Regions from separate parts of the Ignatzschineria sp. 22MB058224 genome, predicted to be linked through region 3. Evidence: riboswitches for the same ligand, from Rfam matches in the RefSeq annotation. Region 3 holds a riboswitch; each other region holds the start of a gene.
The links. A riboswitch is a leader RNA that binds a small molecule or an ion and turns the genes downstream of it on or off. The one in region 3 is predicted to bind thiamine pyrophosphate.
Positions count from the first base shown of each region.

Region 1: another riboswitch for thiamine pyrophosphate. It lies ahead of ACPF7B_RS06765 (thiamine phosphate synthase); the one in region 3 lies ahead of thiC (phosphomethylpyrimidine synthase ThiC).
Region 2: another riboswitch for thiamine pyrophosphate. It lies ahead of thiB (thiamine ABC transporter substrate binding subunit); the one in region 3 lies ahead of thiC (phosphomethylpyrimidine synthase ThiC).

Region 1 is NZ_CP187366.1:1,535,106-1,538,969, forward strand. It holds gene ACPF7B_RS06750 (ThiF family adenylyltransferase) at 1-199, opposite strand, end outside; gene ACPF7B_RS06755 (thiazole synthase) at 258-1,028, opposite strand; gene thiS (sulfur carrier protein ThiS) at 1,029-1,238, opposite strand; gene ACPF7B_RS06765 (thiamine phosphate synthase) at 1,264-1,893, opposite strand; TPP riboswitch at 1,968-2,076, opposite strand; gene ACPF7B_RS06770 (sugar dehydrogenase complex small subunit) at 2,259-2,771, shown strand; gene ACPF7B_RS06775 (GMC family oxidoreductase) at 2,796-3,864, shown strand, end outside.
Region 2 is NZ_CP187366.1:2,049,275-2,053,138, forward strand. It holds gene thiP (thiamine/thiamine pyrophosphate ABC transporter permease ThiP) at 1-251, opposite strand, end outside; gene thiB (thiamine ABC transporter substrate binding subunit) at 308-1,363, opposite strand; TPP riboswitch at 1,411-1,535, opposite strand; gene ACPF7B_RS09025 (hypothetical protein) at 1,537-1,743, opposite strand; gene ACPF7B_RS09030 (hypothetical protein) at 1,867-2,010, opposite strand; gene rsmD (16S rRNA (guanine(966)-N(2))-methyltransferase RsmD) at 2,247-2,846, opposite strand; gene ACPF7B_RS09040 (lysophospholipid acyltransferase family protein) at 2,846-3,745, opposite strand.
Region 3 is NZ_CP187366.1:37,644-41,507, reverse strand. It holds gene thiC (phosphomethylpyrimidine synthase ThiC) at 1-1,763, opposite strand, end outside; TPP riboswitch at 1,908-2,012, opposite strand; gene ACPF7B_RS00105 (DoxX family protein) at 2,286-2,702, opposite strand; gene ACPF7B_RS00100 (LysR family transcriptional regulator) at 2,917-3,858, shown strand.

The sequences.
Region 1 (3,864 bases), 690 kb from region 3:
GTCGCTGAAGATTCGAGTATTCAACAAAGTCACGATCAATCAATGTAAGATGACCAAATCCCGAGCGAGCCAGTGTTTCTGCATGTTGAGATCCAAGAGCTCCACAACCTATGATCACTATTTTTGCTTGATGAAATTGAGTAAGACCTTGCTCACCAATTTTATGGAAACGTGCCAAGCGGCTATATCGCCCTTGCATAATGACTCTCCCTCATATTCGATTACTTTAAACAGTCTAGATCTATAAACAGGATTAATTATGATGTAATTATTCCGGTCACTGGACTGCTTGCCGTTGGTGTCAGTTTCATTGGCATTCGTTTGGCTTCATACCCTAAACGCCCTGCTTCTACGGCAAGTCTCATCGCTCTACTCATTTTGATTGGATCTTCACTATAAGCGACTGCACTATTCATTAATACACCATCTGCACCGAGCTCCATCGCATAAGCAACATCCTTGGGGCTTCCTAATCCCGCATCAACAATCACCGGCACAGTTGCTTGCTCGATAATATATTGTAGATTCACAGGATTCATAATTCCCAATCCACTTCCAATCGGCGAAGCCCCCGGCATAATGGCATGACACCCCATCTCTTGCAGTCGTCTTGCTAAAACAACATCATCAGAGGTATAAACTAAAACAGTCATTCCTTCTGCTAATAACATTTCAGTCGCTTTCAACGTTTCAATTGGATCGGGAAGCAATGTCTTTTTACAACCAATCACTTCAACCTTTATCATGTCACAAAGTCCCGATGCATAGGCAAGTTTAGCTGTCCTTACTGCTTCTTCTGCGGTATAAGCGCCAGCAGTATTTGGCAATAATTTATACTTTGAGAGATCAAGCGACTCTAACAAATCTGGCTGCTTGTCATCAAAAATATTCATACGGCGAACTGCAAATGTTAAGACTTCTGTCCCACTCTCTTCCACAGCCCCTTTTTGCTCTTCAAAATTACGATATTTGCCTGTTCCTAAAAATAGACGTGAATTAAACGCAAAATTTCCAATATTTAAAGTCATTTAACCTCCTCCCACAAAATGTACAATTTCAAATTGATCACCCTCGCAAACGGATATCTGCGAATAATCTTCTTTTTTCACCACTTCTCGATTACGCTCAACAATAAAAAAACGACGTTTATCGAGTTTTAAAAATTCGATTAGCTGATGGACTGTTCCAATGGAATCATTAACTATTAGCTCATCACCATTAATAATAATTTTTTTCAAAATATCCTCACTTACAAGCCTAAAACTAGGGGGAGCTCACCATTTTTCGAATATAACGCGCCCGCTCCTGCGCTAAAGATGGATCTAAACGATGACCGACGAGGGGGAAAAAGGCAGACATTATCGCTAACCCCGATACAATAGATGAAACTTTTAACGCTGTTTCTGCATTCATTCCGCCAATTGCAATTAATCGTCCTCTTTTTTCTTTAGCAATACGATATGCTTCCTCCAGACGCTCTATTCCTAATGCGGGATAACTCTTTTCACCCGTTGGAAAAATATGACCTAAATAGAGATAATCATACATAGCGATATTACGTTCAACAGCGCTTACCGAATGTATTGAACGACCAAATTTCATGTCTGGAAATGCCGATTGTAACAGTGCTAAAGAGAGGCTTTTCTCAGTCAGATGTGTTCGAGGTATTTTAAAAGCATGCGCAATATCCGCACGATCATTCACAATTAATTTATCTTTATCAATACCCTGATCTATCATTCCTTCAATTAAACGAGCAAGAGATTTTGCTGAACGTGACTTTTCACGCAATTGGATAAAATCGACAAATGGTAAAATCGCGATAATTGTCTCAATCAGATTCTCATCAGAAATCGCAGATAGGTTAGGAGTGACAGCATGTAACAACACCATATTTACTCAATTCTCCATTGCAGAGAAAAGGGTAATAGAACCATGAAAGTTGCTTCAGCACATTAGAAAAACTCTCCTGTCATTCACCGCTTTCCTCCGCTAGTATTAACTAGATCAGGTTATAAGAGTCCCGAAGTTTCACTTCAATCTCAGCTGTTAACAACAGCACCTCTAGGGGAATATTAATTTCATCAAAGTATAGAAGATCTCCCTAATTAGAGCAACTCTCTTTTCAAGAGTGCTTGATATCTCAGTCACTAAAAATACCTAAATTTACCAAATATTGACAAATGTCAATATTTCTATTGCTAATGTGTAGTGTCAAAGATTTTTTATTTTATCAATTAAACGGAGACTTATAGAATATGGATAAGTATATTCCTAGCGATCCTTCCCGTCGGAAATTTCTGATTGGAAGTTGCGCTATATCAGCATTTATGTTGATGAGCCCCTATACCTTTGCGGCAAACTTTACTGAACAAAATGATGAGGTGAAGTTAGCTAGATTCCTCACAAATAAACAGCTTGATCCTCTACTTGTTGAAAGAGCCTTTGATGCCCTTGCGAAAGTAAATAGTAACTTTCAAGCAGAAGCAAAAGAGCTTTTAACATTTATCAATAATGGTCAGTATTCAAATATCGATACGCTAAAAAATAATCCTATCTTTAAAGAGAAATATCAAAATACGGCAAAAGATATTATTGCCGTATTCTATCTCGGCTACGCTGGTACTCCTCTCCCTCAACGTGCGCATGATGGTGTTCAATTTGTAACTTATACCGAAATTGAAACCTACAAGCTCACTCAGAAATATACCCCAATCCCTGGTTATTCTCGATGGACAACCAATTATTGGGCAACTCTTCCAAAAGCGTAATAGATTTCAATAGAGGACAAAATAATGAGTACAAAAACATATGATGCTGATGTTATCGTCATCGGCTCCGGAGCAGTCGGATCAAATGTCGCCAACGAGCTCGCAATGAAAGGAAAGTCAGTTATTTTATTAGAAGCAGGACCTAGTGTTCCGCGTTGGAAATTATTGGAAAACTTTAAGAACTCCGGCCGTCACTATGACCGTAATAATGCTTATCCCAATAATCCTTGGGCACCAACGAGTAACCAAGAAGGATATTTAGAGAATGAAGGTTCATTTAAAATGATGCCGGGAATGCTCAAACTTGTTGGCGGAACAACTGCTCACTGGGGGGGAGCTACATGGCGTTATACCCCAAGTGACTTTAAAATAAAATCACTCTACGGTGTCGGTCGCGATTGGCCAATGACCTATGAAGATTTAGAACCATATTATGTACGTGCAGAATATGCTATTGGCGTTGCAGGTAATGATGCAGAGGATCAATCAGGTGTCAATCCTGGAAAAGCCTTCCCTCCACGCTCAAAACCATATCCAATTGAGCCTGAAGCAGATATTTATATGACAAAAAAGATCAAAGAAGCTCTTCAGCCCGCAGGTATTGCTGTAATTCATGAGCCAACTGTCCGTATCCCTAAATCATACGATGGGCGACCTGGCTGTCAAGGTAATAATAACTGTGATCAGATCTGCCCGATTGGTACACTCTATAATGGATCCGTTCATGCAATGCGATCTGTACGTAATGGCGCACAACTCATTACAGAAGCAGTTGCCCATAAAATTATTGTTGGAAAAGATAAAAAGATCGAAGCAATCAAATATCTTAAACCTGATGGGAGCGAACATACTTTAACGGCAAAAGCATTTGTTATTGCAGCTCATAGTTTTGAGTCTGCAAAATTACTCATGATGAATGACGTAGCAAACTCATCAGATATGGTAGGACGTAATCTTATGGATCACGTTGGAATCTCTATGAACTTCTTAGCTAAAGAACCAATGTGGATGGGACGAGGTCCTGTTCAACAAGCGACTATTAACCAATGGCGCGAAGGAGATTTTAGATCTCAATACTCTGCCAACAAACATA
Region 2 (3,864 bases), 180 kb from region 3:
AATGTGCGCCCGACAAATCGGCGACGATAGAGCGCTCGAGCTAGCAAAATCGCCGGACCGACCGAGAGCAGTGTCGACAGTAGCGCCTGATAGAAGGTAAAGCCGATAATATGCCACAGATAGCGATCCCCAAAAATCTTCGCAAGAGAGATTGAAGGGGAGAAGCACCAGAGCGCCCCAAAGGCAAGAAGCGCCACAGTCACGAGGATCGTTGAGGCGATCAAGCCGGGGATCAATTGCCGATTAATCATAGAGAGGAATCATAAAAGTTATCACGAATAGTCATCACGGATAGTCATTACAATTTCTATCGACTTACGGCAAATTGCCACAGTTTGATCCAATTTTGGCGCTCTTTCGCCACCTCTTCTGCACCAAAGAGTAGCGCTTTTGCCGGCAATGGTAATGCTTTATAGACCGGAGGAAGCGGGATATCGATCACAGGATACATCCAGTTGGTGGTCGGTAAAGTCTCCTGAAATTCTGGCGTTAACATAAATTGGAGAAATTGATCGGCAAGTTCGGGATGGGGGCTTGCTTTCAATTTTGCCGCCACCTCAATCTGTAGATAGTGTCCTTCATCAAAGAGTGCGGCTGCGTAGTTATCATCATTATCATAGAGCATCTGATAGCCCGGCGATGCGGTATAGCTTAAGACAAAATCGCTCTCACCTTTCAGGAAGAGCCCGTATGATTCGCTCCAACCTTTGGTTACCGTGACGGTCTTTTTCGCCATCTTTTGCCATGCAGATTCAGTCTCCTGACCGTAGATCTTCTCCATCCAGAGAAGAAGGCCTAATCCCGGCGTACTTGTGCGCGGATCTTGGTAGATGATGCTCCACTTGTTTTCAGGATCTAGGAGCTCATCCATATTTGTTGGGGGATTATCGATCTTTCGTTTATCGTAGATAAAGGCAAAGTAGCCATAATCGTAGGGGATAAAGGTTTTGTTCTCCCATTCGATCGGTAATTTCAACATTGATTGATCAATATTCGCCGGCGTAAAGAGATCAGTCTCTTCTGCGGCGGCAATCAGGTTATTATCGAGTCCGAGGATCAGATCCGCCTTACTCTTTTTCCCCTCCATGCGCAGACGATTGAGAAGCGAAACGCCATCGCCGAGAGAGACTAGTTTTAATTCACAATCGCACGTTTTTTCAAAGCGCTCTTTAATCAGCGGCCCCGGACCCCATTCGGCGACGAAGGAATCGTAGGTATAGACGGTCAATGTCGGTTTTTCAGCAAAAGCCAGCGTCGTTAAGCTCGACAATAATAGCGATGCCACCAACAAAGTTCGGTGAAGTGGTTTACGAAAAGAGTGGGAAAGGCGCTTAAGGGGGGAAGAAAGGGTTCGATTTATCATAACGGCTCCTGTGTAAGTGTGTCACAGGATTTGAGGAAGAGCCCGCAGGCATCTCGATTCTCAAATCCCTCCGCCGGTATTGTCCGGATCAGGTTCGACGGGTGAAATCTCAGCTCTCCTTGAGCGATCAAACTCGACCGGCTCTCAAGTAACAGCACCCCGTTGAGATAGAGCTATTGTAGAAGCTTTGATAACTTCTGTAAACAGAGCAAGATTTTAAGTAAAAAGCCCATGTCGGGACCTTTTCGAGGTCCGGTATCAATAATGCCCATATTACCGGCGCGTAACTTCTGGAAGAATGCGATAGTAAGATCCGGCACCGCATCAGCCCACTTTATTTCAGTATGATTAATCGTTAAGGTAGCGATACTTGCCGGCATGCACCTTTTGGATGTACGCAGTAGTAATCTCCGGCAACTCAACAGCCTCTTTTGTCTCAATGAATCATTTTGATGATTCTTAAGAGAGTTTGTTGAGCGGCGGGAGCCAACCATTTTGTTCTTTTAACCGGTGCATGCCCGCAGTTTGGCGCTTTCAGCGCCGAGGAGAAAGAGATCTATGCAAAATAGATCAGTCGGTAATTGAGGATTGCCCATTGCCGGCATGAGATCTGTGAAAGCGTGCAGAGGTGATTTCCGGCAACTCATTAACCTTTGTTGTTTCAACAAATAAGAAGGTTTATATAGAAGGGCGGGAACTTACCAACTCAATTTTTTTACTGGTGCATGCCCGCAGTTTGGCATCGATAATGCCTATTTACCGGCGCGTAACTTTTGGAAGAGTGCGATAGTAAGATCCGGCAATTCATCAGCTTTTTTGTTTCGATTAACCATTTGAAGCATTTTTACGATTATATGCACATTGTAGGTTATCGATTCCGATCTTAAACTTCCCTATAAAGAAATAATTTACTCTCTTTGGTTTTCATTTCTCGGCTTAGCGCTAGGGGGGCGAGCGCTTTTTCGAGATCGAAGGTGGCTTTGACCGGCATCTCTAGGGAGAGAGAGGTTAAGTTTGAGAGAATGGGATTTCCCGCTAAAATCTCTAAAAGTGGAGTATAGAGATCATGGAAAAAAGGGGGGTCGAGGAAGAGATGTTGCCGGGGATATTGGGGTAACTGCTCGAGAAGCGCTTGATGAAGGGGGCTTCCCGGCGTTAAGGCTTCTAAGGCACTTCCTTTGATTAGCTGATAGCGCTCTTCAGGCACTTTAAGTGTGCGGAGATTCTGCGTTAAAGTACGAAAGACATTGGCATCCTTTTCGATAAATATCGCTCGCTTAGTACCACGAGAGAGTGCCTCAATCCCTAAAGCACCGGTGCCGGCAAAGGCATCAATCACAATTGCACCGGGTGTAGCCATCTGTAACCAGTTAAAGAGCGTTTCGCGAACGCGTGAAGCGGTCGGGCGTAATCCATCGGTATCGATCACTTCAATCTTACGGGAGCGATATTCGCCCCCAATAATCTGTACCGAATGTCTCATTATTTCATCACCTCTGCCTCAGTCACCTTGGCAACTTCCCTCTCTTCCGCGCTTTGCATCTTAGCTGTTTCCACCATATTTTCTGTTTCTGCCGTTACGGCTTTCTCTCTCTTTGTCTCTTTGGGTTTGATCGGCGCCGTTAAAGCTTTGATCTCCGCTTCTGTCGGGATCTTTGAGACATTGAGCGAAGGGACAATATGGCCACGAATCCAGCTCTCTGTCTCTTTGGCAAGTTCTGAAGTCGTCCGTGATTCTGCTTCGATCGGTGCGCCAATCACAATGGTGATAATCCCCGGCTCTTTGAGAAAACGGCCTTTCGGTGCGGCAATCCCGGAGTTAATCGCCATCGGGAGAATCGGTGCTTCAAGCTGCTTTGCCACAATAAAGCCCCCCTTCTTAAAGGGAACCACCTCACCAAAGGGAACGCGTGTTCCTTCTGGGAAGATAATGACCGATCGCCCTTCTGCAAAGCGCTCTTTTGCTTGTTTAGAGATCTGTTTCAGGGCATTTTTACCATCTTTACGATTGATCGCAATCGGCTTTGCTTTTGCCAAACCCCAGCCGAAGAAGGGAATATAGAGCAGCTCCTTTTTTAGTACAAAGGAGTGAGGCGGTAGAATAATGGTGTAGATTAAAGTCTCTAATGCCGATTGATGATTGGAGACAATAAAGTGCGGTGCTTTCTCTAGATATTTGAGATTCTCCGCGCCGATGATTCGGTAATCGATGCCGGCACCGATGCGCATCCAGCCCACTAAAATTTTCGACCAAGCGATCGTCACGTTTCGATACCAAGAGCCGGTCAAAAGAACGGTACTTATCAGCATCACTGGCGTAATCACGAGATAGATAAAGAGAAAGCCGATAAAGGTTATCAGTGAGCGAATCCAAGTTGTCATAAAAGCTTTGTCCTAGATACTTTATATAAAAAGGAAAATGAATTAGAAAAAACTTATTTTAAGGTGTTAAGAGTAAGGTAATTATAAGTCATAGTGCGATAAATAGATGATCTTTTTTG
Region 3 (3,864 bases):
TGCTCTTTAAACTCTTCTGATTTCTGCTTCATGCCTTCAATCGCAACACGTACTTCTTCCGGCGCTTCGGCAAGGTTTTTCGCTTGTGCTTCCCGGCGAATATCTTGGGAGATACGCATTGAGCAGAATTTAGGACCACACATTGAGCAAAAGTGTGCGACTTTTGCCGCCTCTTGTGGGAGCGTTTCATCATGATACTCACGCGCAAGCTCTGGATCTAAACCGAGATTGAATTGATCTTCCCAGCGGAATTCAAAACGTGCTTTTGAGAGTGCATCATCTCGTTTTTGTGCATTTGGATGCCCTTTCGCTAAGTCAGCCGCATGTGCCGCTAACTTATAGGTGACAACGCCGGCACGCACATCTTCACGGTTTGGAAGACCTAAATGCTCTTTCGGCGTCACATAGCAGAGCATTGCTGTACCATACCAAGCGATCTGTGCGGCACCAATTGCTGAAGTAATATGATCATATCCCGGAGCAATATCGGTCGTTAATGGGCCTAATGTATAGAAAGGCGCATCGTGACAATACTTCTCCTGCATCTCCATATTCTCTTTGATCTTATTCATCGGCACATGTCCTGGGCCTTCGATCATCGTCTGTACATCGTGCTTCCAGGCAATCTCTGTCAATTCACCGAGCGTCTTAAGTTCTGCAAATTGCGCTTCATCATTAGCATCTGCAATCGATCCTGGACGCAGGCCATCACCTAATGAGAAAGAGATATCATACTGCTTCATGATCTCGCAGATCTCTTCAAAGTTCTCATAGATAAAGTTCTCTTTATGGTGCGCTAAACACCATTGCGCCATGATCGATCCACCACGAGAAACAATGCCGGTCACACGATTAGCCGTCATTGGAATATAGCGGAGTAGAACGCCGGCATGAATTGTAAAGTAATCGACCCCCTGCTCTGCTTGCTCAATCAGCGTATCGCGGAAAACTTCCCAGTTGAGATCTTCAGCAATGCCATTCACCTTTTCAAGCGCTTGATAGATCGGCACTGTTCCGATCGGCACCGCGGAGTTACGGATGATCCACTCACGCGTTTTATGGATATCTTTTCCTGTTGAGAGATCCATGACGTTATCAGCGCCCCAACGGGTTGCCCAAGTCATCTTCTCCACTTCCTCTTCGATATTGGAGGTGATCGCTGAGTTACCGATATTGGCATTGATCTTCACATGGAAATTTTTACCAATAATCATCGGCTCTGCTTCAGGATGATTGATATTTGAGGGAATAATCGCCCGTCCTGCAGCGACTTCATCACGTACAAACTCCGGCGTCATCCCTTCGCGAATGGCGATAAACTCCATCTCCGGCGTAATGATTCCTTTACGTGCATAGTGCATCTGTGTCACATTCATGCCCGGCTTAGCACGCAGAGGTTTACGCTTTAACCCCGGGAATACGCCCTCATTGATACGTGGATCATCTTCACGCTTGTAGCCATCATCGCGCGCGCTCTTTTTGCGGCCATAATACTCCTCCACATCACCGCGCTCTATCACCCAATCTCTTTTGAGTGCCGGCAGCCCTTTTGTGAGATCCACTTGATAATTCTCATCGGTATAAGGACCACTAGTATCGTAGACGCGAAATGGTTCATTCTTCTCGATCACTTCCCCTTTCGGGCCAAGCGTATCGCTCAATTCAATCTCACGAAATGGCACTAAAATATCGGGTCGACTGCCTTCAACATAGACTTTGCGACTCTTGGGAAACTGCTTCATTAATTGGATTTTTTGAGTCATAAAACCTCTCCTTTATTATTTTGATCAATAAAGACGAGATTCTGGCACGGGCGTAAAATGACATTGTAAGCAATATAGAGATGACAATAAATTGACGACAATTATCATCAAAAATTGATAAATATATTTTCAAATTATTGTACTTTTTGCTAATAGTGACTTCCCTACGCTGGTACTAGCCAGATCAGGTCCAAAGGGTTTAAGCAAAAGCTAATCTCAGCTCTCTAAAGAGCTCCCCTAGCGAATTGATACTTTGTATCAAGAGTGTAGTTATAGCCTGTTTAGGCCTAAAAATCAAAGTTTCTCGGATACAAATATTCCATTATCAAAATTTAGACAACAGATGATTCATCTTATTCTAAATTGCACTAGTAATTTGTTTCTCTAATAAAAACCTGTTTCAAAAATAACGGATGATTTACACATAAAAAACCGTATCTTACAAAGATACGGTTCACTGAGGATTGAGGGGGGGAATTGATGAATAAAGTTTTATCTAATCGCTAATAGTAAGGACATAATCTATTTTTCTAAATAACGGTCAACACTCCAAAGCCCAGCACCATGCGCCATCAAATAGATAAACCCGCCTGCGATTGCAATATTTTTCATAAAGGATGTTGCATCTTCGGGGGCTCCGTGAAAAATAAACGCAGTCGCGATATTAAAAATAATCATAAAAAATGCCACAAAACGCGTTTGAAAACCAATAAGAATTGCAAGTCCGCCACCGAGTTCAAGTAGAATAACGAGCCATAATAGTCCTTCTGGCAATCCCTTTGATGCCATATATGCAGCGGTTCCTGAAAAACCGAAGATTTTCCCCCATCCAGACACAATAAAAAGATATGCTAAGAAAGCACGACCCACCAACATGAGTAACGATTGGGCTCCAGCTGATGAAACACTATTTTTAACAAAAACATTTGGATTAAACATTCGTCATTCCTCTTGAAAAAAACTAACATGCAATTTTGTATAATTTTGAATAAATTAAAATCATTCTAATGAACTAATCTATCGCTTTATTAACCCATCAAAATATTTAACATGTGGTTATAGTAGAGTTTCTTTTAGAGTGCTGATATAGAAGAATGGAAAATCATTATTTCCATTTTTGCATTAATGCTCGACATAAAAGGCAATGAAATTTATGAGTACCATCTCCAAAAAAATTGATCTGGAAGATATCTACCTTTTTTGTAAAGTCGCGGAATGCAATAGTTTTACAGAGGCAGCCATTTTACTAGGAACAACTCCATCTTCTATCAGTAAAGCAATCGCACGTTTAGAAAAAAAACTCTCCTTGAAACTTTTTATTCGTTCCACGCGTGCAATGCGTTTAACAGAAGAAGGGATAAGCTATTATGAGGTCTGTAAAAAATCTATTGATGAAATTTTGGCGATGGAAAATCAATTAGCAGCGAACGTTAAACCCCATGGTACATTGCGGATTAGTGCACCAGATAGTTATGGCGTTACAGTATTAATTCCTAACCTCTCCCCTTTTATTGAACAAAATCGTCATAATCTTCAATTAGAGATCAGTTTAGGCAATCACTTTGTGAACTTTACTAAAGAACCATTTGATTTAGCGATTAGGATTGGCGAGCTTGAAGAGACACGTGTCATTGCAAAACATCTACATACAACCGAATTTAAATTAGTTGCTTCACCACGTTACTTAGAAAAATATGGGGTGCCAGAAACCATTGATGATTTGAGTAAGCATCAATGCATTGGACTACATTTCCCTGATCGAGGAACACCAATTTATTGGGAATTTGGTGAAAAATATCATCGTCCCCCTATTACCTATGCAATTGTTCACAGCCACTCATTAGCTGCTCGTGACCATGCGCTTTTAGGACTAGGAATCACTCGATTAATGGACTATTCTGTCCAACGAGAAATTGATAATGGTAAGTTAATTGAAGTATTACCCGGAAGCGCACCTCCTCCCATGAATGTTCATCTTGTCTACCCGAGTAATGGCTATATACCTGCTAAGACTCGGTTGTTTATTGACTATTTTATGAAAGAAATTCAGCCTTTATTACCAACGAGTAATAAAATGATCGATTACTATATTTGAAATATT